DNA from 3 places in the Clostridium sp. CM037 genome. Region 2 is predicted to be linked to each of the others. Evidence: riboswitches for the same ligand, from Rfam matches in the RefSeq annotation. Region 2 holds a riboswitch; each other region holds the start of a gene.

Region 1 (7,758 bases), 830 kb from region 2:
TTGAAGGTGAAAGAATACTTTGGACTAGTATTTATTTTTTATTAAGAGATGGAGAAATTTCAAGTTTTCATAGATTGAAATCAGATGAAATGTGGTACTATCATGCAGGTTCCCCCCTTACAATATATATGATAAGTCCAGAGGGAGAACTTACTACTAAGCAACTAGGTCTTAATATAAAAAATGGAGAAACTCCACAATTCCTAGTACCTAAGAATTATATCTTTGGTTCTGCTATGAATAGTTCAGGTTACTCTCTTGTTGGCTGTATGGTATCCCCTGGCTTTGACTTTAAAGATTTTGAAATATTAAAAAGAGATGTTCTTTTAAACAAGTACTCTCAATATAAGGATATAATAATTAAGCTTACAAAATAACTATTGCTTTGTAATTAGAGACCCTACTAGAATCAATGATTCTAGTAGGGTCTCACTATTTTAATACTGTTTATTTATATTCTAAACATTTAAGCATTCTCTTAGCATAATCAATATATAACCATTTTTTTATTTTATAACCTCTCCATCATATTTCCAGTTCTTACCAAAGTCTTCACTGATAAACCTACATACCTGGCTTTTGCCTGCTCCATAGTCACCATCATCCCCTTGTCCAACATAAAGCTCACCATGGCTCCCCTTAAATACAGGTGCTACTGAATCATCATATATGCCTTTAAGTTCCTCTGGCATTGGCAACTCAATTGTATTCCAACTCTCTCCTCCATTAGTAGTCATATATATACTATTAATTTTAGTTGTTATAAATCCAATTTTGCTCGTTGAAAATGAAATTCCAGTTGCAAGACTTGATCCGTCTTTCATTAATGGGCCTTTAAAGTCCCAAGTATCTCCTCCATCTTTACTAATATAAATATCTATCATTTCAAAACTCATTGCTCTATCGCCAGCAATAATTGCATATCCAAATCCTTCATCCGTAAATCCAATGAATTGTCTTCTTATACCCATAATATCACTTTGTAAATTTACATCTTTCCACGTTTTCCCTTCGTCACTCGATATACATAAACTTCCAGTTCCATATATAAAAGCCGTTTTCTTTTCGGATATATAATAACTTCCTTTATTCAAGTCATCTGATTTTGTATCTTGCTTATCTTTATCCTCTAACGGCATAAGCGCTATTGGAATTTTAGTCCAATTTACACCGCCATCATAAGTTATACACACATCATCTTTTTCTATTTTATATTTACACTTATCCGCTGTTACTACTGGCTCTATTATATTACTATTTTTCTTTGATATACCTAATTTTTTCTTTACATCGCTGGTTTGTAAAACATCTAAAAGTTTATACTTATTACCTTTAAACTTACTTATAATTAAAGTCCAATCACAATGAATCATTCCATCATTATCTATTAAACCCCATTTACTTAGCTTGCTAAGGTCACCTTTATCATATGGCTCCACATCAAATATTGCCGATATTGCAAAAGTTCCACTATCCCCTGCAATAAGTTGACTGCTTTTATAAGTATAATAACTTATCTTTTCATTTACCTTATTCTTAGTATTAATTTTATATTGTCCTAGATATTTTTCAAGCATCGGACCTGCTATATATTGAAGTCTTGAAGTATCTTTATATTCTATAATCGGATGATTTTTACTGTAATTGCTTTTGATATTATATATATAATATCCACCTATAATACAAAATACAACTAAAATTATTGATGTACCAATTAATATCTTATTCTTTTTATTCATATCTTTCCCTACTTCCTGCACACCTTATCTTCCTAAATCCTTACCTATTTCAACTAGCTCATATGTAAATGGTTTATCTGTAGCCTTTATATGGAACCTTGTTCTAAATAAGGGTCTATTTTTACCTTCTATCATAGAATTCTTTAATAGATTTGCATCATCTTTTAAGTATCTTGTGTTAAAAGTAACTTCAATTAGAAAGTCTTTTAGATTACCTTTAATAATTTTATTACTTTCATACTGAAGCCCATCAAACTCCATTTCACTAATATTATTCTTAAGTGTATTTACCTGATATTTCTGGAATATACTACTTCCAATTGTTGAACAATCCGTTGCTGTACTCTCAATACTTGTTTTTATAAAAGGAAAGTTTATATCTATAACCTTTACTTTGTTTATTTCATTTTTTAAAGTTTGGTCTTTACCTTCATCATTTACTGCCGTCTTCATATCACTTAATACATATGTAATTTTATTTTTTCCCTTTACTGTTTCATAAAGAAAAAAAGCCATAATTATAGATGCTACTATCATTATAGAAGTTATAATATTTAATACTTTATTATTTCCCATATGCTTACTTTCCATATGCTTATTCTCCTTTTACTATTTATATAAGAAAAAATACCTCTTGCTATTTATTCTCTATGATTATGCTAAAATAATAACCTTAGTTAATACTAATATTCCAAGTATAATACCTACTACTATTCTATATATTGCAAATACTTTCATTGGTTTCTTTTTTAAATAATCCACAAATTTTTTCATAACTATCAAAGATACTATGAAGGCTACAACAAATCCTACTATTAATGAAATCCATAATGTTAGTGTCATTATAGAATAATCAAATTCAAATAAGTCCTTACCTGTTGCCCCTATCATAGCTGGAATCGCTATAAAAAATGAAAATTCTGCTGCTATTGGTGTTGATAATCCTGCAATCCATCCACCCATAATTGTAGAAGCACTTCTTGACATTCCTGGCCACATTGCAAGCAGTTGTAATAAACCGATCTTAAATGATTGTATAGGCGTTATGCTATCTATACTTTCTACTTTATGATCCCTATTTCTAACTCTCTTCTCGATTATTAGTAACAATAATCCACCAACTATGAATCCTACTATAACTGCCTCTGGTGTAAACAATAGTTTTATTTTATCGTATAATACTACTCCTGCAATTCCCATTGGAATAGATGCCGTAATAACATTTATCCCAAACCTGAATCCTTTCTTTCCCTCTTTTCCTTTAGTAAATATAAACTTAAAAAATTCTATTATACTTTCGCTAATCTTCTCCCAATACAAAACAACAACTGCCATTATTGCTCCAAGTTGGATTACAACTTCAAACATCTTTACAAACTCTCCCTCAAACCCAATTGCCCATCCAATCAATATCATATGTCCTGTAGACGATACTGGGATAAATTCAGTTACCCCTTCTACTATTGCTATTATAATTGCTTTTAATAAAAATATTATGTCCATAACTCACCATTCCTTCCAATCTAATTATTACTGTATATAGTTTATCATAATAATCTATAAGGTACCATCTTCAAAACTTACAGTAATATTACATCTATTCAAATTTTAGAAAACACTTTACCTGTCGTAGTAATTGTGTTATCCTTGAATTACCACGACAGACAAAGTACTACAGATGCAGTAAAAGCGAAGGAGGATATAATTTGATAAGCAGCGATGTAATTCGAGGATATAATGATACGATTATTCTTTTTATGCTTCAAGATGGCGAATCCTACGGGTATGAAATATCAAAAAACATCAGGAAATTATCAGAGGAGAAGTATGTTATGAAAGAGACCACACTCTATTCAGCATTCAACCGTCTTGAGAAGAATGGATATATCGAATCTTTCTATAAAGACGAAACCTTTGGTAAAAGACGCACATATTATAAAATCACCCCCGTAGGTTTAACCTACTATAAAGAAAAATGTGAAGAATGGAGCTTAACAAAAGAAGTTATTAATAAATTTATTAAGGAGAGGGATTAAAATGGAAACTATAAAAAATTATTTAGATAATATGTTTAAAGTCCTACCAAGAACAAATCAGACGATGAAATTAAAAAATGATTTATTATGGAATATGGAAGAAAAATATAACGAGAATAAGAATGATGGAAAATCAGAAAATGAGGCCATTGGTATTGTAATCTCAGAATTTGGCAATATTGACGAATTAATTGATGAACTTGGCATCGAACATATGAAAAAGGGTGCGATACTTAAAACCATTACACAAGAAGAGGCCGATAACTTTATGACTACAAAAAAAGAATCTGGCTTATTGATGGGTATAGGTGTTTTTTTATGTATTATAGCAACAGCTATATTAATATTAATTACCACTCTCATAGATGGTGGCATTATCTGTAAAGGCATTTCAAAAGATTTCAGCGATATGTTTGGCATTATTGCACTATTCTTACTGTGTGTACCTGCTGTAGCTTTATTCATTTATTCCGGTATGAAGCTAGAAAAATACAAGTATCTAAAAAGCGGTTTTGATTTACCTCTTCATGCAAAAGCAATTATAAATCAAAAAAATAATGCTTTTGCATCAACTTATATGATATCTATAATAACGGGTGTATGCATATGTGTCATATCCCCAGTTGCACTTTTCGTATCATCCGCTTTTGGCGACAATGCATCAAGCTACGGAGTAGTTGTTTTACTTGTGATGGTTGCTATTGCCGCTTTCATCTTCATATACTTTGGAAATATTAAGCAGAGTTTCAGTATTCTTTTACAGATTGGTGACTTTTCAAAAGAAGAAACTGAAGATAATAAACTTATTGGTGCAGTTGCTGCTATCGTATGGCCATTAGCAATCTGTATCTTCCTTGTCAGTGGATTAGTTTTTAATCTATGGCACATTAATTGGATTATATTCCCTATCGTTGGCATTTTATTTGGTATGTTCAGTGCAGCATATAGTATTATAAAAGGGCATAATTAAAATAACTTTATCTTTTAAAAAAGTATTGACAATTGTTTTTATGAGTAATATACTAAATACTAATAACTGAATACAACTTATCCAGAGTGGCAGAGGAACTGGTCCGATGAAGCCCGACAACCAGCATTCTTATTCGAATGTAGTGGTGTCAATTCCTGCAGATTGTAAAATCTGAAAGATAAGGATGTTAGCAAATTTTATGATACAATTTTATTGTTTATTAAAGTTAACTATTGCTACTTTCCTTATAGGAAAGTAGCTTTTTTTCTTCCCCAAAAATCTAAATAAATAATGTACTAAATACTAACAACTAAATATAACTTATCCAGAGCGGCAGAGGGACTGGCCCGATGATGCCCGACAACCAGCATTTTTAAAAGAAGTGCAATGGTGTCAATTCCATCAGATTGTAAAATCTGAAAGATAAGGACGATAGCAAATTTTATGATACAATTTTATTGTTTAATAAAATTAATCATGCTGCTTTCCTTATAGGAGAGCAGCTTTTTTTTGAAAAATAATTATAAAAGGAGAAATTAATATGAGTGAGCGAAAATTAAGTTTTGAAACATTACAGGTACATGCAGGGCAGGTTCCAGACCCTACTACAGGCTCGAGAGCAGTCCCAATTTATCAAACATCATCTTTTGTTTTTAAAAATGCAGATCATGCAGCAAATTTATTTCAATTAAAAGAAGAAGGAAATATATATTCAAGAATAATGAACCCAACTACAGACGTTTTTGAAAAAAGAGTAGCCGCTCTCGAAGGCGGAGTAGCAGGACTTGCTACAGCTTCAGGAATAGCTGCAACATTCTATGCAATACTTAATGTAGCAAATTCAGGCGATGAAATAGTAGCTGCAAGCACTCTATATGGTGGTACTTATGAACTATTTAATGTTACTCTTAGAAAACTTGGAATTAACGTAACATTTGTTGATCCAGATGATCCTGAAAATTTTAGAAAAGCTATCTCGAATAAAACAAAAGCACTTTATGCTGAAACAATGGGAAACCCAAAAATAAATGTTCTAGATATAGAGGCAGTAGCGGATATTGCTCATGAAAATAAAATACCCCTTATTATTGACAATACCTTTGCAACTCCCTTCCTTTGCCGTCCAATTGAGTATGGTGCAGATGTAATTATTCATTCAGCAACAAAGTTCATTGGAGGACATGGAACTACTATTGGTGGAATTATAGTTGATGCTGGTAAATTTGATTGGGCAGCTAGCGGTAAATTCCCTGATTTTACAACTCCGGATAAAAGCTATAATGGAATAGTATATGCTAATTTAGGTGCTCCAGCATTTGCTTTAAAAGCTAGAGTTCAACTTTTAAGAAACACCGGTGCGACGCTTAGCCCTCAAAGTGCATTTTTATTTCTTCAAGGTTTGGAATCATTATCGTTAAGAGTTGAGAGACATGTAACAAACGCTAGGAAAGTTGTTGAATTTTTGAGTAAGCATCCAAATGTTTCATGGGTAAATTATCCTGAACTTGAAGGGAGCAGATACAAAGATTTAGCTAAAAAATACCTACCAAAAGGAGCAGGATCAATATTCACTTTTGGAATAAAAGGTGGCCTTGAAGCTGGAAAAAAATTCATTAATAATGTAGAATTATTTTCGCTGCTTGCAAATGTTGCAGATGCAAAATCTCTAATAATTCACCCCTCAAGTACAACTCATGCAGAGCTTAACGCAGAGGAGCAAAAATCTGCTGGAGTTACTTCAGATTTGATAAGACTTTCAATTGGCGTTGAGGGTATCGATGACATTATATACGATTTGACGCAAGCTCTAGAAAAATCAGTTCAATAAAAAGTCAATAATTCTTTGGCAGCTGGTTTCAAAATAAGGTCTTGTTCCTAACTATATTCCTCCATCACCTTAGATGACGGAGGAATAACTTTAAAGTTTAGAAAGGAAAACTATTATGAAAAAGGTAAAAATAGCGATTTTAGGTTTTGGAAATGTTGGGACGGGTGTATGGAAAATACTTCACGAAAATAGAAAAGAAATAATGAAACGTTCAAATTATGAAATAGAAGTTGCTAAAATACTTGTAAAAGATATAAATAAAAAAAGAGATATCAAAGCACCTAATGGCCTATTAACAGATAACATTGATGATATTATAAATGATGAAAGTATAAAAATTGTGGTTGAACTTATTGGTGGATGCGATAAATCTAAAGAGTATATGATACGCGCAATGAAATCTAAAAAACATATTGTAACTGCTAATAAATTAGTTATCGCGAACTGGGGCGAAGAGTTATTTAAAACAGCGGAGAAAGAAAACGTATTGTTTTATTATGAAGCAAGTGTGGCTGGTGGAATTCCAATAATACGCGAGATTAATGAGAGCCTTACAGCCAATAGGATTGAGCAGATAATTGGAATTATAAATGGAACAACTAATTACATATTAAGCAAAATGACAATGGATGGGATTAGCTTTGATGAAGCACTAAAGGAGGCGCAAGAAAAGGGTTATGCTGAAGCAGACCCAACCTCTGATGTTGATGGCTTTGACGCTGTATATAAGCTTGCAATAATGTCTTCTCTAGCATTTGGAACTAAGGTAGATCATGATTGTATTTATAGAGAAGGAATAAGAAGTATTAGTGACATAGATATAGAATATGCTAAAAAACTTGGTTATTCAATAAAACTTTTAGCAATAGCTAAAGAAGTAAATAACAAATTAGAACTAAGAGTACATCCAACCCTAATACCTTCGAGCCACCCAATGGCAAATGTAGCCGATGCATTTAATGCTATTATGATAAAAGGAAATGCAGTTGGAGAGTTAATGCTATATGGAAAAGGCGCTGGAGCTTTTCCAACTGGAAGTGCAGTTGTAGGTGATATAATATCCATATTAAGAAATAATGTAAATCCTTATGACTTATTAGACCTAAGTGACAAGACTGATTTTAAAGAAGTGAAAAAATCAGAAGAAAATGAATCAGAATTCTATATTAGACTTAATGTTAAAGA
Region 2 (7,758 bases):
AAGACCTATGGATACAAAATTAAAAACAAGAATGTCTCCTTCGTTAGCTTTATTAACAATAGCAAATCTTACGCCAAAAGAGCATGAAGTTAATATTGAGAATGAAAATGTCGAAAAGATAGATTTCAATGAACCGGTAGATTTGGTGGTTATAACTGTTGCTGTAGATGTTATGAATAGAGCAGTAGAAATATCAAAGGAGTTCCAAAAGCGTGGTGTAACAGTAATTGCGGGGGGGATACACATAACATCAGATCCAGAGGGAACTGTTGATAGTTTTGACGCAATAAGTGTGGGAATGGCTGAGAGAGTTTGGGTAAAGATACTTAAGGATAAAGAAAACAATTCGCTTAAAAAGATATATTATGATATGGAAAATATTTCGGGAGAAGAAATAGTATCACCTAATTATGATATTATTGATAATGAAAAATATTTATATACTAATATAATTAGCACAAGCAGGGGATGCCCATTTCAATGTGATTTCTGCTATAATAGTTGCAAAAATGTCCTTAAAACCTATATTAATAGACCTATAGATGATGTAATTAAAGATATAAATAAATTAAAAACAAGACATATAATGTTTATTGATGATAATTTTGTTGGAAATCCAAAATGGACAAAAAAATTATTAAAGGAAATGAAACCTCTTAAATTAAAGTGGAATGCAGCAGTTACTTCTAATATAGTTGACATGCCTGAACTATTAGATGAAATGAAGGCGGCAGGCTGTCAAAGCCTTTTTATAGGTTTTGAAAGTATAAACAGTAAGTCATTAAAAAGTGTTCATAAAGTACAAAATAGTGTGAATAGATATGAGAAGCTTGTGGATGAAATTCATAAAAGAGGAATAATGATAAATGCTAGTTTTGTTTTCGGATTAGATGAAGATGATGCCTCAATATTTAAGAGTATATTAGAATGGGTAGTTAAAAATAAAATAGAAACGGTAACATCCCATATTCTTACCCCCTATCCTGGCACAAAGTTATACTTATCATTATTCGAGGAAAATAGAATAGTAGATTTTAATTTGTCTAATTATAATACTGCCCATGTTGTATATAAACCCAAGAGTATGACAGCAGAAGAATTATATAATGGCTATCTATGGATATATAAAGAGGTGTACACGTTCAAAAACATAATGAAAAGACTGCCGAAATCCAAAAAACAATGGATTCCATTTTTAACATTTAATTTTTGTTATAGAAAATTTGGAAAACTAACTGAGATCTTGTGCAATATAGTTTCTTTTAAAAATATAGGAAGATTTTCTAGCTGGTTGGCTTATAGAACAAAGTAGGTGGCGGCATTTTTATTTACTGAATCTCCATCAATTAAATGGAAATTTGGCGTTTTTACAGATAAGCTAATTAAAAAAAGAAACAAAGATACTGTAATTATCATTATAGAATATAATAATGAATTTTATAAGTTATTGAAAGAGAAATTCAAAGGCGAGAAAAATTTCCTGATAGTAAATGATTCAGCAGAGAATATAGATAAGTATTTACGGATGCATGACATTCCATATGTAGATTATGTTATTTCAGGATTGCCATTTTCATCTTTGCCCCAAAAAATATCTTGCGATATTTTAAATAAAACTAATGAAATTTTGAGAAAAGAAGGCAAATTCATAACCTTCCAATACGATTGTTTAAGAAAGGGTTTATAAGTAATTATTTTAGGTGTATAGATTTAAAAAGAGAATTTATGAATATACTTCCTGCGTATATATTAAGTTGTGTTAATTAAAGGGTGCTTGTATATAGGATATCAACGGTATGCTTAAATATAGTGTTAAAAAAAGAGGGTAAGTATTTTTAAATACTTACCCTCTTTTAAAATAAAATATAATTACTGATTAATGACACTTCGGAAGGAAAGTCATTAATAGTGCAGCAGCGTAGGTGATGATTTAACGTTCGCGCTGGGTTATTGTGTAGGGGCTGTGGCTGGTGGTTGTTCGTTTGCTTCTTTGTCTGCGGCTTCTTTGTCTGCGGCTTCTTTGTCTGCAGCTTCTTTGTCTGCGGCTGCTTCGTCTGCGGCTGCTTTGTCTGCAGCTGCTTTGTCTGCGGCTGCTTTTGCTGCGGCTTCATTTGCAGCTGCTGCGTCAGCAGCTACTTTGTCTGCTGCCGCTTTTGCAGCTGCTTCGTTTGCTGCATCATCGCTTGCTTTCTTTGCAGCATCATCGCTTGTCTTTTTTGCAGCATCATCGCTTGCTTTTTTTGCAGCATCATCACTTGCTTTTTTTGCAGCATCATCACTTGGGTTTTCTATGACTTTCTTTTCTGCTTTTATTTTACCATTTTCATTTAATTTGATATATAGAGTATTCATTAATACTCCATTTCTATCAACTACTGTATTAGGACGAATAAAGTCTTTTTGTTCTAGACCTTGGTGTAGGTACTCCATATATTCTTTCCATATCTGATCTGGTTCTTGGGCTCCATACATGTTTTGTGGCGCTGGAATATCATCTCCTACCCATACAGAGGTTGTATAATAAGGTGTATATCCTACAAACCAAGCGTCTTTTGATTGATCTGTGGTTCCTGTTTTACCTGCAGTAAAGGGATAGTTACTAAGGGCTAAATTTGAATGACTTCGACTTTCTGTTAGCACACCCTTTAAAGTATCTGTCATAAGATAAGAGGCACCACTATCATACACTTTAGTTTGCTTATGGTTATTTTCAAATAATACTTCATTAACTACTGTATTGGTTATTTTACATACATTAGTCGGACTTACGAATTCACCGTTTCTTGAAAGGGTTGAATAACCTGAAGCCATTTCAACTGGTGTAACACCCTTTGTAAAACCACCTATAGCAATTATAGGGTAAATATCTTGAGGAGTTGTATATTTAAACTCCATGTTTTGTAAATATTTCAACGAATTTTTTACGCCCATTTCCCCCACTAATCTAACCGGGATAGTGTTTATAGATTGCTCAACTGCATATCTTAAAGATACAGACCCTCTGTATTGATTATCAACATTAGCGGGACCATTATCAAATGCTTTGTCTTCATATTCACTAGCGGGAATGTAGCCTTTTTCAAATGCAGGGGTATATGCAATTAATGGCTTTATAGCGGAACCTGGCTGTCTTACACCTAAGAAGGCTCTGTTGAAGGTATTGCCATCTTGGCTTCTACCTCCAACTATAGCTACCACTTCTCCAGTATTATTATCTATAGTAACGCTTGCACCTTGCTTTTCATATAAATCTGTTTTGTTATTGGTGCTTGTATATTGAGCCAAATGACTATCTACTACACTTTGTAATTTTTCTTGTTTTGCAGTATCAATAGATGTATCTATTCTATATCCTCCACTAAGAAGTTGTTTTTCTTTAGACTCATATTCATCATTATACTTAGTGAAATAAGTTTTTCTATCATTATCATTACTAAAAGAATATTTAGAAACAAAACCATTTTGCTCCATTAACTTTAAGGTTGCATTGTGAACAGCATATTGAATATCGTAACTCATAGGTTCAGGTGCTGTATGAGGTTTAATATTTAATTTAATAACTTCTGCTTTTGCTGTATCAAAATCGCTTTGTGAAATTTGTTCTAAGCTTAGCATTTTATCTAAAACTAAGTCTCTCCTCTTTATAACATTGTCCAGCTGAGTCACGGGATTATAAACAGATGGATTATTAGGTATTGAAACAAGCATAGCTATTTGAGATAAATCTAAATCTTTATTATTCTTTTGAAAGTAAAATTGTGAAGCACTTTCAATACTATAACATCCATTGCCGAAGTTTATATTGTTTACATAAAATTCCAATATTTGATCTTTTGAGTATCTTTCTTCTAATTTCTGCGCTACAACAGACTCTTCTAATTTTCTCGATAAGGTTACGTCAAATGTAAGGAATACATTTCTTGCAAGTTGTTGCGTTATTGTTGAACCACCTTGTACGATAGCTCCCCTGGATTTTATATATACCCAGACAGCTCTCCTTATACCTTTATAATCTATACCATTATGTTTATAAAACCTTTGGTCTTCTATTGAAGTAACAGCTTTACCTATATAGGGATTTAAGTCTGCTTCTTTTGTATAATAATATGTATTGGTTTTAAATTCTTTTAATAATTTACCATTAGTATCAAAAAATTGTGTTGGTTTTCGGGTATTAAAGGAGGTTTCATTTATGGTTTGTGCTATGTTGTTAGCATCCTTTATAGTTGCCTCTATTTTAGCCCCATATTTAATATAACCATATCCTAAAGTTATCGTAGCCGATACGAAAATTATTGCAGAAAATATCAATAAACCTTTAACGATTTTTTTCCAAAGTTTCTTTTTAACTGGTGCTGTTTTTATGGGTTCTACATTTTTATTATCATCCATTAATATCTCCTCCTTTTTTTATTATACAAAAAATGTCCAGGGTTAGTCCTGAATGACCATGCTTCATACATACGTAAAGGGGGGCTTACTTGGTCGCCATAAGTATTATCCTGTTTTTAGTCTTATATTCAATTGTTATTACTGAATTTCTAATACTAGGTCACATAAAAGAGATCTTATGGGTCTCTCTTATACTATTAAAAAAGTGCTTAGTTTATGTGTGTATAATACAATTATTTTACAATCTTGTCAATAACGCCGCGGTATGGGAAATAATTTCAATTGATGTTAATTATTTCTTATTGGCGTTTCAAGCATTAGCCATACAATGTATCCTCCTAGAACAATATAATTATTACAATATATTATAACATAAATAATGTAACATGAATATTTATGTTATATATAAAGTATGAACAAAATATATATTATGATGAAACATCATTAGACAGTTGTATGATGTTTGGAGAAGGTGTATATAAAAACTTCTTTACATAGCATTCATATAGTGATATTATAAATCTAATTTAATAAATAAGTTAATTCTCATCAAGAGAGATAGAGGGACTGGCCCGATGACATCTCGGCAACCATCAGACGTTATTGTCTGAATAGGTGCTAAATCCTGCGTTAATTTCATTGTAAATTAGCGGAAGATGAGAGAGGTGTCTTTGTAATTTTATACCTCTTTCATCATTATATAATGATGAAAGAGGTTTTTGTTTTTTGAATAGATGTAAATAAAATTTAATAGTGTCTTATCAAGAGAGGTGGAGGGACTGGCCCTATGAACCCCGACAACCAGTATCATATTATGATACATGGTGTTAATTCCTGCAGCATTGCTGCAAGATAAGAATAAGTTTGGAAGTAGAGCCCAAGTTTATTCTTGGCCTCTATTTTTTTAGAGTGATGTTTAAAGAAAGGATCAAAAGGTAAAGATGAATTATAAAAAATGAAAAGGAGAAGGGATATCATGATTAAAGTTCGAGGTGTAAGTAAAAGTTTTTCAGCGGTTAAAGTGTTAAATGATGTTTCATTTACAGTGGAGGAAGGTGATATCTATGGTGTTATTGGTCACAGTGGAGCTGGTAAATCCACTTTACTTAGATGCTTTAATGGGCTTGAAACCTATGATACAGGTACCATTAATATAATGGGAAAAGGGGTGAAACAGCTAAGTTTGAAAGAACTTCGCGAGTTTAGGAAAAATGTAGGCATAATATTTCAAAGTTTTAATCTTATTAACAGTAAAAATGTTTTTCAAAACATAGCATTTCCACTAGAAATATGGGGAAACGATAAAAATTTTATTAAAAAAAGAGTAGATAGCTTAATAGAGTTAGTAGGACTTAAGGATAAAGCAAACACCAATGTAAAACAACTTAGCGGAGGGCAGAAGCAAAGAGTTGGAATTGCAAGAGCGCTTTCACTTAATCCGAAAATATTACTTTGTGATGAAGCTACCTCTGCACTAGATCCTAAAACTACAAAATCTATATTAGAGCTTTTAAGAGCTATCAATAACAAATTTAATATAACAATTATTGTAGTTACCCATCAGATGGAAGTGGTAAAAGAAATTTGTAATAAATTTATTCTTTTAGAAGGAGGGGAAATTAAAAGCCATGGCATTACCGATGAACTATTTATTAGGCCAACAAAGGAAATGCAAACACTTATGGGAGAGGAAGAATTACTGCCTAGCACGGGATATAACATTAAAATATTTTTTACAAAGGAAATTACCCTGAGTTGCCTTATAACATCAATTGCCAGGGAGTTAAATATTGATTTTTCAATAGTATGGGGCAGGCTTGAAAAATTTAGGGATAACGTAATGGGAAGTCTCATAATAAATGCAAGTAAAGAGAATAAGAAGAAGATATTAAACTATTTAGATGAAAAATCTATAGAGTGGGAGCTCATTAATTATTCTGTGCAGCTTGAGAAGCACAAGGGAGAGAGTATAAATGCTATTTAAAGACATTTTATTACCTGCACTAAAAGAAACTATATATATGGTAACATTATCCACAATTTTTACAGTTATTTTAGGGTTTATTTCAGCAGTAGGATTAATTATAACTGGTCCTAAAGGCCTAAGGCCAAACACTTTAATCTATAAAATCTTAAATTTAGTAATAAATATACTTAGGTCTTTTCCGTTTATTATACTAATGATATCTATATTCCCTTTAACTAAGCTTATAGTTGGAACAACAATAGGTACTAATGCAGCTATAGTTCCTCTAACGCTTGGTGCAGCACCTTTTGCTGCAAGAATAATAGAATCTGCACTTTTAGAAGTGGATTATGGAATTGTTGAAGCAGCTAAGTCATTTGGTGCAAAAACCTATCAAATTATATTTAAGGTTATGTTAAAAGAGGCAATGCCGTCTATAGTTCTTGGAGTTACGTTAACAATAATAAACATTATAGGTTACTCAGCTATGGCTGGGACAATTGGTGGAGGGGGACTTGGAGATGTAGCCGTAAAATATGGTTACTATAGATTTAAGTCAGATATCATGATATACACTGTAATTATATTAATTGCAGTTGTGCAAGTAATTCAAGCCTTAGGAAATATATTGTACAGAAAAATGATTAAATAAGTTTTGAACGACATTTCAGAAGGAAAGTCTCCCACTTCTATAAGTAGGAGTTACTTGACCTAACAAATAGAAAACTTCAGTGGGAGTATAAATCTCCTTCTGAAGTCGTTAATATACAGCTCAGCAGGAGATGATTGAATTATAAAAATATTAAAAGAAAAATAAGAGGAGGAAATTAAAAATGAAAAAAATATTAAGCATATTATTGACAATAGTTGTGATTTTTACACTGAGTGGATGTGGAGCAAAAAAAGAGGCGGATGTAACTGAGAAAAAAATCATTAAAGTAGGTGCGTCACCAGTGCCTCATAAAGAAATATTAGAGGCTATAAAGCCGATTCTCGCAAAAGAGGGATATACTCTCGAAATAGTAGAATTTACTGACTATGTAACACCAAACACTGCACTAGCCGAGGGACAATTAGAGGCTAATTTCTTTCAACATATACCTTATTTGCAATCCTTTAGTAAAGAAAAGGGAGTGGACCTAGACTATACTGTAAAGGTTCATCTTGAACCTATGGGTGTGTACTCTAACAAATATAAAAAACTTAGTGATTTAAAAGATGGAGCTAAAATAGCTATTCCAAGTGATCCTACAAATGGAGCAAGAGCACTTAGAGTGCTTGAGAAGGAAGGGCTATTAAAACTAAAAAAGGGAGATCTTATTTCTAAACTTGATATTACTGAAAATAAAAAGAATTTTAAAATAACTGAATTAGACGCTCCTCAACTTCCAAGGATTTTA
Region 3 (7,758 bases), 1.0 Mb from region 2:
TCTGTAGTTCTTACTTTTGATGATGGGTATGAAGATAATTATACGGAGATGTTCCCTGTTTTGAAAAAATATAATTTTAAAGCAACAATTTTTGTTATTACTGGTAGTATTGATAAAAGTCCTAACTATATGACTTCGAAACAGCTTATAGAGATGGAAAAATATGGAGTGGACATAGGGAGTCATACCGTAAAGCATGAAAATTTAAAAGAGATGCCTAAGGATAAGCAACTAGAAACTTTAGTTAAATCTAAAAACGATTTGGAAAAAATATTAAATAAACAAATAAAATTCTTTTCCTACCCATATGGTGGATACAGCAAAGCTTCAATTGAGGCTGTACGAGAAGCAGGGTATACAATGGCTTTTAGCACTGACGGCAGATGGTCTTCCAAAGAGGATGGTATACTTTCCTTACATAGAGTATATATAAGTTCATTCCATGACATGGAAGAATTTAAGAAACGTATTTCTAATACAGATTAAATTTTAATAAAGTTCAATATTAAGAGTTGGGTCCCTAAGTTACTAGGGGCCCAACTTTTATATGTATTATTCTAGGTACACCAAATTGTAAGGTGTCTCCTGATAAACATAATAATTTAACCAGTTTAAAAAAAGCAAACTTGAGTGACCTCTCCATTTCACGATAGGTATTTTTAATGGATCGTCTTTTGGATAATAATTTTCTGGGACATTTATATTTAATCCGTTTGCTATATCCCTGTCATATTCATTTTTTAATGTTAATGGATCATACTCTGAATGTCCGGTTATAAAAATTTGGCGTCCCTTTTTTGCTGATACAATGTAAATTCCTGATTTCTCAGATTCTGATAAAATTTCAAGCTCATCTATTTTATCAATATCAACTTTTCTTATTTCAGTATGTCTTGAATGTGGAACATAAAATTCATCGTCAAATCCACTAAAAAGTTTAACGTTTTGCTTTGTTATTTTATGTTTAAACACTCCAAATACTTTACTATCAAGTTTATGTTTTTGCACTCCGTAATGATAATGAAGCCCTGCTTGAGCACCCCAACAAATATGCAAGGTAGAGTATACATTGTGAACACTCCATTCCATAATTTTTTTAAGCTCCTCCCAGTAATCCACTTCTTCAAAGGGAATACTTTCAATTGGCGCTCCAGTTATTATCATTCCATCAAATCTAGAATTCTTTATTTCTTCAAAAGTATTATAAAATTTAATTAAATGTTCCTTCGATATATTTTTACATGCATGGCTTGCAGGGTGAAGAAGAACTATATCAATCTGTAGTGGAGAGTTCCCAAGAAGTCTTAAAATTTGTGTTTCAGTATCGATTTTTGTTGGCATAAGGTTTAAAATCACAATTTTTAAAGGCCGAATATCTTGGTGAAATGCGCGGTCTTCTGTAATAGTAAAAATGTTCTCTTTATTTAAAGTTTTAAACGCTGGAAGATTGTCAGGTATTTTTATTGGCATTTACATCCTCCTTGTAATTAGGCATCTTATAAAAAAAAGCTGCTTTCCTATAAGGAAAGCAGCATGATTAACTTTAATAAACAATAAAATTGTATTATAAAATTTGCTATCGTCCTTATCTTTCAGATTTTATAATCTGATGGAATTGACACCATTGCACTCCACTTAAGAATGCTGGTTGTCGGGCATCATCGGGCCAGTCCCTCTGCCGCTCTGGATAAGTTGTATTCAGTTGTTATTGCTTAGTATATTACTCGTAAAAGCAATTGTCAATAGGTAAAAATGTCTTTGTTTTATTTTTGACAATATTGAACATATGTGTTACGATTGCTACTGTTCATCGGAGGGTATATAGGTAATTATATGCTGGATAAGATGGTTGGATAAAGCCAACTGCCTTATCCGGCATTTTTTTATTTTAGGAGGCACATATTATGGCACAACAGAACATTTTAACAGAAAGGTTATTATGAAACAAGAGAACATTTTAACAGAGGGTAAGGTTATCCCAACGCTTTTAAGATTTGCATTTCCATTTCTATTAGCAAGCTTACTGCAAGCACTCTATGGTGCAGCTGATTTGTTGGTTGTTGGACAGTTTGATAATTCGGCGCAAGTTTCTGCTGTGGCGACAGGAAGTCAGATTATGCAGACAATCACAAGCGTTATTCTTGGATTGACCACAGGAGGTACTATTTTAATTGGCAACTATTTGGGTGCAAAAAAATATAAAGATATTGCAGAGTCAGTTGGAACTATCATTTGTACATTTGGTATAATAGCAGCTGTGTTGACTGTAATTATGGTGGTAATGACAGGTACTATTACAAATTTAATGAATACGCCAACAGAGGCATTTGAACACACAAAACAATATATTTTTATCTGTTCTTGTGGTATTCCATTTATTATAGGGTACAATGCGTTGAGTGGTATTCTGAGAGGGCTAGGCAATTCAAAAGCACCATTATTCTTTATTGCGGTAGCTTGCGTAACTAATATTATGGTAGATTTAATATTAGTGGGTGGGTTCCATATGGGGGCGCCAGGAGCTGCAATTGCTACTATAGCTGCTCAAGCTATAAGCTTCATAATTGGGGTGCTGCATGTAAAAAAGATAGGTTTTAACTTTGAGTTTCATCGTAGTCATATTAGGATTGAAGCAGGAAAAGCAAAGAAGGTATTTAAGCTAGGATTACCAATAGCATTACAAGATGGTTTAATTAATATTTCTTTTATAATAATTACAGCAGTTATTAATGTAATGGGACTTACTGCTTCTGCATCTGTAGGTGTTGTCGAAAAAATAATTGTATTTACAATGCTTCCAACGATTGCATTTGCTTCAGCGATTGCAGCAATGACAGCTCAGAATATGGGGGCAGGAAAGAAGGGAAGAGCAAAACAATGTTTGTATATAGGCACGGGATGCTCATTAATATTAGGAATAATATGTTATGCATATGCACAATGGAATCCAACATCGCTTACAGCATTGTTTTCGAGGGATACAGCGGTCATAGAAACAGCTGCATTATATATTAAATCATACAGCATCGATTGCATTTTGGTATGCTTTGTATTTTGTATGAACTCGTTTTTTAGTGGTTGTGGTAATTCGTTATTTCCAATGATTCACAGTTTAATTGCTACATTTATCATTCGTATACCGTTATCTTTTGTTTTAAGTAAAATAGTAGGTATGACGCTATATGAAATTGGATTTGCTTCTCCTCTTGCAACATTCGCATCACTTGTAATGTGTATAATCTACATGAAATCAGGTAAATGGAATAATAATAAAATTATTTATTGAGGAAATTATATAATATAATGTGAAAAGCAAAAAGATGATTTCTGTGAACACAGAAATCATCTTTTTGATTCAGAATAGACTTATTTAAAATTTTTATTTGCAAAGGGTATATTTTTATTTAAATATTTCTTTTCATAGTGGCTATACATAAACCAGGCAACAGCCGCAAAGAATACTGGGCCACCTATACTCTGAAGTGTTATGCTCAATTTTCCTTCCAGTGCTGGTTGTATTATTGAGAAGAAGTTTGCAAATCCAACAGTAAACATAACTACTATTGTCCATATTAGTGCACTTCTGTCAGTTTTGAATATTTCAAAAGGCTTAATAATATCTTTGTTTTTCTTAAATGGTGCAAAAGCAAAAGCTATAAACATGTATGGAAGAGTCATAGCTACATTAGTCATAGCTACTAACACAACGAAAAAACCTGACATATTCTCTCCACCAAAGGATACAAGAGCAATAATAACACAAACTATTGTAGCCTGAATCCACATAGCCCTTTGAGGCATTCCATTTTTCATTTCTGCCATTTTCCCAGGCCATAATTTAGCTGGAGTACCTTCAATTAATTGTTTTAATGGAGAAAACATTAATGTGAAGAATGCACCGGCTAAAGCTAAGAACATTGAAAGCCCAACGAATCTAGCTACTCCATGCGCCAAAGCTAAACATGTTGCTTCGCTTGCACCGAATGCACTACCAAGAGAATACCCTAGGTTACTCATTACTACATAACCAACATTACCTAAGTGAACGCCATTGCCAGTCATAACATTTGACCAGTTAGTAAATATACCAACAAGGAATAGTCCAAGTGCGTATCCAACTGAGATAATAATTGCTGAAATAACAACACCCTTAGGGAAGTTTTTTTCAGCATTTTCTGTTTCGTCAACTAGTCCTCCAACAACTTCAATACCACCATAAGCAAATATAGCAAATACTACGAAAGCAAATGATGAAATCATATTTCCCGAATAAGCAGGATCTGGCGAGGATATGAATGAACTAAGTCCAGTTATTGGCTGAGCTAACTGGCCATGATTCCCTATAAGGACTAGTAGAGATCCGACTAATAATACTACATTTAACAATGCAACTGCAGTGCCACCTAGTGAAGTTACCTTCTTAATTTTATCTAATCCCTTAGTTGATATAAATGTAACAAATATTATCCAAAGCATTCCAAGTATTCCTAAAGTTTTAGGCCCGGTTAATCCAAATAAGGCCCAAGTCTGTGTTGTATCTTTACCAAATATTGCATTTGATATTGGAACCCAAACTCCTGAGGCAACGTTAACCATCCAAATTACATAAGATGCATACCACATGAACGTTGCCATAAAAGCGAATTTAGCCCCCACTGATTTTTCCATCCATGAGTAGATTCCACCTTTTTCATCCTTGAAAGCTGCACCAAACTCAGATAGCATGAAAGCAAAAGGAATAAAAAATGTTATTCCAGACAGTATGTACCAAGGAATGGCAGCATAACCCATTTTATAGAATGATCTGGGAATGTTGTTAAATCCATAAACCGAAGTAAAAATCATTAAAACTAATGATACCAATGTTAAATGTTTAGTACTTTTTACTTTTACCGACATGTTTTTTCCCCCTTTAATGTACATGATTTAAGTTAATTTACTTTGTTAATATCATTATATAGCAACTGGTAAAAAATTCAATAGCAAAGGGGTTATTTATAGTTAAAAATTGTAAAATAGACCATTATATACTATTGAGATTAGGTAAATAGTGCATAAGGTAAGAAAAGAGGATATAATAAAGGAAGCTTTGAAACTAACTTTTTATTGTAAATCCATTTAAATAAAGGGGAAGATGATGATAAAAACAAATGCTATGCGAATTTTAGATAAAGGGAATGTAGAATACAATGTTATAACTTATGATATCAAAGATGATAAAATAGATGGAGTGTCTGTGGCAAATAAGATAGGTAGAGATGAAAAGTATGTCTATAAAACTTTAGTGACACATGGAATTTCTAAAAATATTTATATTATATTAATTCCAGTTAGAGAAGAAATAGACTTTAAGAAAGTAGCTAAAGTAACTAACGAGAAAAGAATAGAAATGTTAGATTTAAAGGATCTTCAAAAGGTTACAGGATATGTTAGAGGGGGGTGTTCCCCTATAGGTATGAAGAAACAGTATAAAACATTTATTGATAAAAGTGCTCTCGAAATAGAGACGATAATTGTAAGTGCTGGAAAAATAGGAGTTCAAATAGAAATCAACGCAAATTTATTAAAGAATAATGTGGAGGGTGAGTTTGCTTTTTTAGTAAAGTAATCTAACAATTATTCTGAGTGATTATCCAATCGGGATAATAAATTATCATAGGGTGGTGTATTAGCAATTTTAAAATAGGGGATGTTAATGATAAATTACGTTTCTAAAAACTTTTAACGACATTTCAGAAGGAAAGTCTCACACTTCTATAAGTGGGAGTATATACTATAAGTTGAAGTATTTGAACATTTGGGTGTAAAATATTATAATATGCAATTATAACTAAGATAAGAAGAAGTTGAACTTAGGTTACAAAAGAATGTGAATAAAAAAATTGGCAAAAGCCAGATAGTGAACTACTGAAATATATATTTCAGTAGTTTTTTGAATATCCAGCATTTTTAATATCAATTGTAATTTATTTAATTATCGGATTTCAATTTAAAGGCGGAGATGTTGATACAACAGTTGTTAGTACTATATTAGGAAACTTTTATTAATTAATCAATATTTTTTATTATTCTACAAGGATTTCCAACAGCGATAACATTAGCTGGAATATTTTTTGTAACCACGCTACCAGAACCTATTACGCTATTATCTCCAATGGTTACACCAGGATTTATTATAGAGCCACCGCCAATCCATACATTATTTCCTATAGTTACAGCTTTTGTATAATCAGCATTTTTGGGTCTTAATTTTGGATCAATTAAATGAGTTGCAGTAAATATGCTTACATTAGGAGCACATAATACATCATGTCCAATTTTTACTGGTCCATCATCTAAAACCAAAAAATTGAAATTTGCATAGAAATTTTCTCCAATTTTAATATTAGTGCCATAATCACAATGAAAGGGAGGTTCTATTTCAAAATTGTCGCCTATTTCTCCAAGTAGTTTTTTAATAATATTTATTCGCTCGATTGTTTCCTCGGGGTCTGTATTATTATATAATTTTGTAAGATGCCTAGCTTTATTTCTTAAGAGTACTAAATCTTCATCATAGGCATTATATATTTCACCATTTAGCATTTTTTGTTCTTCATTCATTTTATACACTCCTTATTCTATATGCTTAGTTAGTATGAGTATAGCATAGTAGAATAAACAGTAGAATTAAAGAGCCAATAAAGCTTAATATAGAAAGTAAAGTGCTTAGAAATGGAACCATGTGATATGTCTTTAAAGTATATGATATACAGCGAGAATGAGGGGGCAGTTTCATAAGAATTTGGAAAGGTAATTATGGAAAAATAAACATGGAAGAACAAAAAAACTAAGTCACTTAGATTATTTATGTGACTTAGCCTGATCATATGATTTTGCTTGGATCTAAGTAAAAGATTATTTTTTTACATTATCTTTATCGGGCATAGGCATCATATGATGCATATGCATCATACACATCATACACATCATATGCATCATACAGTTCTGCATCATATGATCCATTGGTGTCATTTGATTCATAGGCATCGTTGACATCATAGGCATCATAGGCATCATTGACATCATAGGATTCATTTGATTCATAGGCATCATTGACATCATAGGCATCATGGGATCCATTTGATTCATAGGCATCGTAGGGTTCATTTCTTTCATATTATTACAGTCCATTGAATAATTTTTCATAAAAATCTCCTTATAAAAGTTATACACAATATATTATTATGTAAAATAACATTTTATGTTACTACCTTTTCTAATTTAAAACATACTTCTAAGGAATCTTTATTGTTTTATATATAAGTAATTGTAAGTAGTTAAAGAGAACTACATGCCTGCAAAATTTCAAAATAAAATTAAACCATTAAAAAACGCGATTTTTTAATGGTTTAATATTTGTGATACTATACTATTTTTTTAATTCCGTTTTTCCTGTCAATTTACTTTTGGCATCCATTTTAAATGTAGATTTAGCTTCATCAGTAGTAAAATATATATTTCCGTCAACGGTAGCATCTTTTAACTGAAAGTTATTTGCAGAAACATAAAGATCACCTTTGAAAGTCCCATGTTCTATACTGCCGTTAACACTATTGATAGTTAATTTTGGAACAGTTAAAGTGAATCTAGCAGTTATGTTTTTATTCTCATCTTGGCTGTATAGAGCTATCTTACGTTGTATAATATCTTTGCCACTATCATCTTTTTTACCGTTTTTATACTCACCATCAACTACAAGATCTTTATCAATAGCTA

What was found. Region 2 has a riboswitch for S-adenosylmethionine ahead of ACWJKP_RS02405 (methionine ABC transporter ATP-binding protein). Riboswitches for the same ligand answer to the same signal wherever they lie in the genome.
Region 1: another riboswitch for S-adenosylmethionine. It lies ahead of ACWJKP_RS18505 (O-acetylhomoserine aminocarboxypropyltransferase/cysteine synthase family protein); the one in region 2 lies ahead of ACWJKP_RS02405 (methionine ABC transporter ATP-binding protein).
Region 3: another riboswitch for S-adenosylmethionine. It lies ahead of metA (homoserine O-acetyltransferase MetA); the one in region 2 lies ahead of ACWJKP_RS02405 (methionine ABC transporter ATP-binding protein).

Annotation. Positions count from the first base shown of each region.
Region 1 is NZ_CM143650.1:3,848,019-3,855,776, forward strand. It holds gene ACWJKP_RS18475 (cupin domain-containing protein) at 1-377, shown strand, start outside; gene ACWJKP_RS18480 (WD40/YVTN/BNR-like repeat-containing protein) at 507-1,739, opposite strand; gene ACWJKP_RS18485 (hypothetical protein) at 1,764-2,330, opposite strand; gene ACWJKP_RS18490 (undecaprenyl-diphosphate phosphatase) at 2,394-3,242, opposite strand; gene ACWJKP_RS18495 (PadR family transcriptional regulator) at 3,446-3,775, shown strand; gene ACWJKP_RS18500 (permease prefix domain 1-containing protein) at 3,777-4,745, shown strand; SAM riboswitch class I at 4,820-4,930, shown strand; SAM riboswitch class I at 5,064-5,175, shown strand; gene ACWJKP_RS18505 (O-acetylhomoserine aminocarboxypropyltransferase/cysteine synthase family protein) at 5,287-6,573, shown strand; gene ACWJKP_RS18510 (homoserine dehydrogenase) at 6,689-7,758, shown strand, end outside.
Region 2 is NZ_CM143650.1:449,792-457,549, forward strand. It holds gene ACWJKP_RS02390 (B12-binding domain-containing radical SAM protein) at 1-1,312, shown strand, start outside; gene ACWJKP_RS02395 (class I SAM-dependent methyltransferase) at 1,313-1,687, shown strand; gene ACWJKP_RS02400 (transglycosylase domain-containing protein) at 1,948-4,392, opposite strand; SAM riboswitch class I at 4,936-5,055, shown strand; SAM riboswitch class I at 5,148-5,251, shown strand; gene ACWJKP_RS02405 (methionine ABC transporter ATP-binding protein) at 5,369-6,376, shown strand; gene ACWJKP_RS02410 (methionine ABC transporter permease) at 6,366-7,010, shown strand; gene ACWJKP_RS02415 (MetQ/NlpA family ABC transporter substrate-binding protein) at 7,192-7,758, shown strand, end outside.
Region 3 is NZ_CM143650.1:3,665,697-3,673,454, reverse strand. It holds gene ACWJKP_RS17535 (polysaccharide deacetylase family protein) at 1-486, shown strand, start outside; gene metA (homoserine O-acetyltransferase MetA) at 553-1,470, opposite strand; SAM riboswitch class I at 1,583-1,694, opposite strand; gene ACWJKP_RS17525 (MATE family efflux transporter) at 1,940-3,286, shown strand; gene yjeM (glutamate/gamma-aminobutyrate family transporter YjeM) at 3,367-4,899, opposite strand; gene ybaK (Cys-tRNA(Pro) deacylase) at 5,138-5,608, shown strand; gene ACWJKP_RS17510 (sugar O-acetyltransferase) at 6,049-6,603, opposite strand; gene ACWJKP_RS17505 (hypothetical protein) at 6,898-7,188, opposite strand; gene ACWJKP_RS17500 (hypothetical protein) at 7,412-7,758, opposite strand, start outside.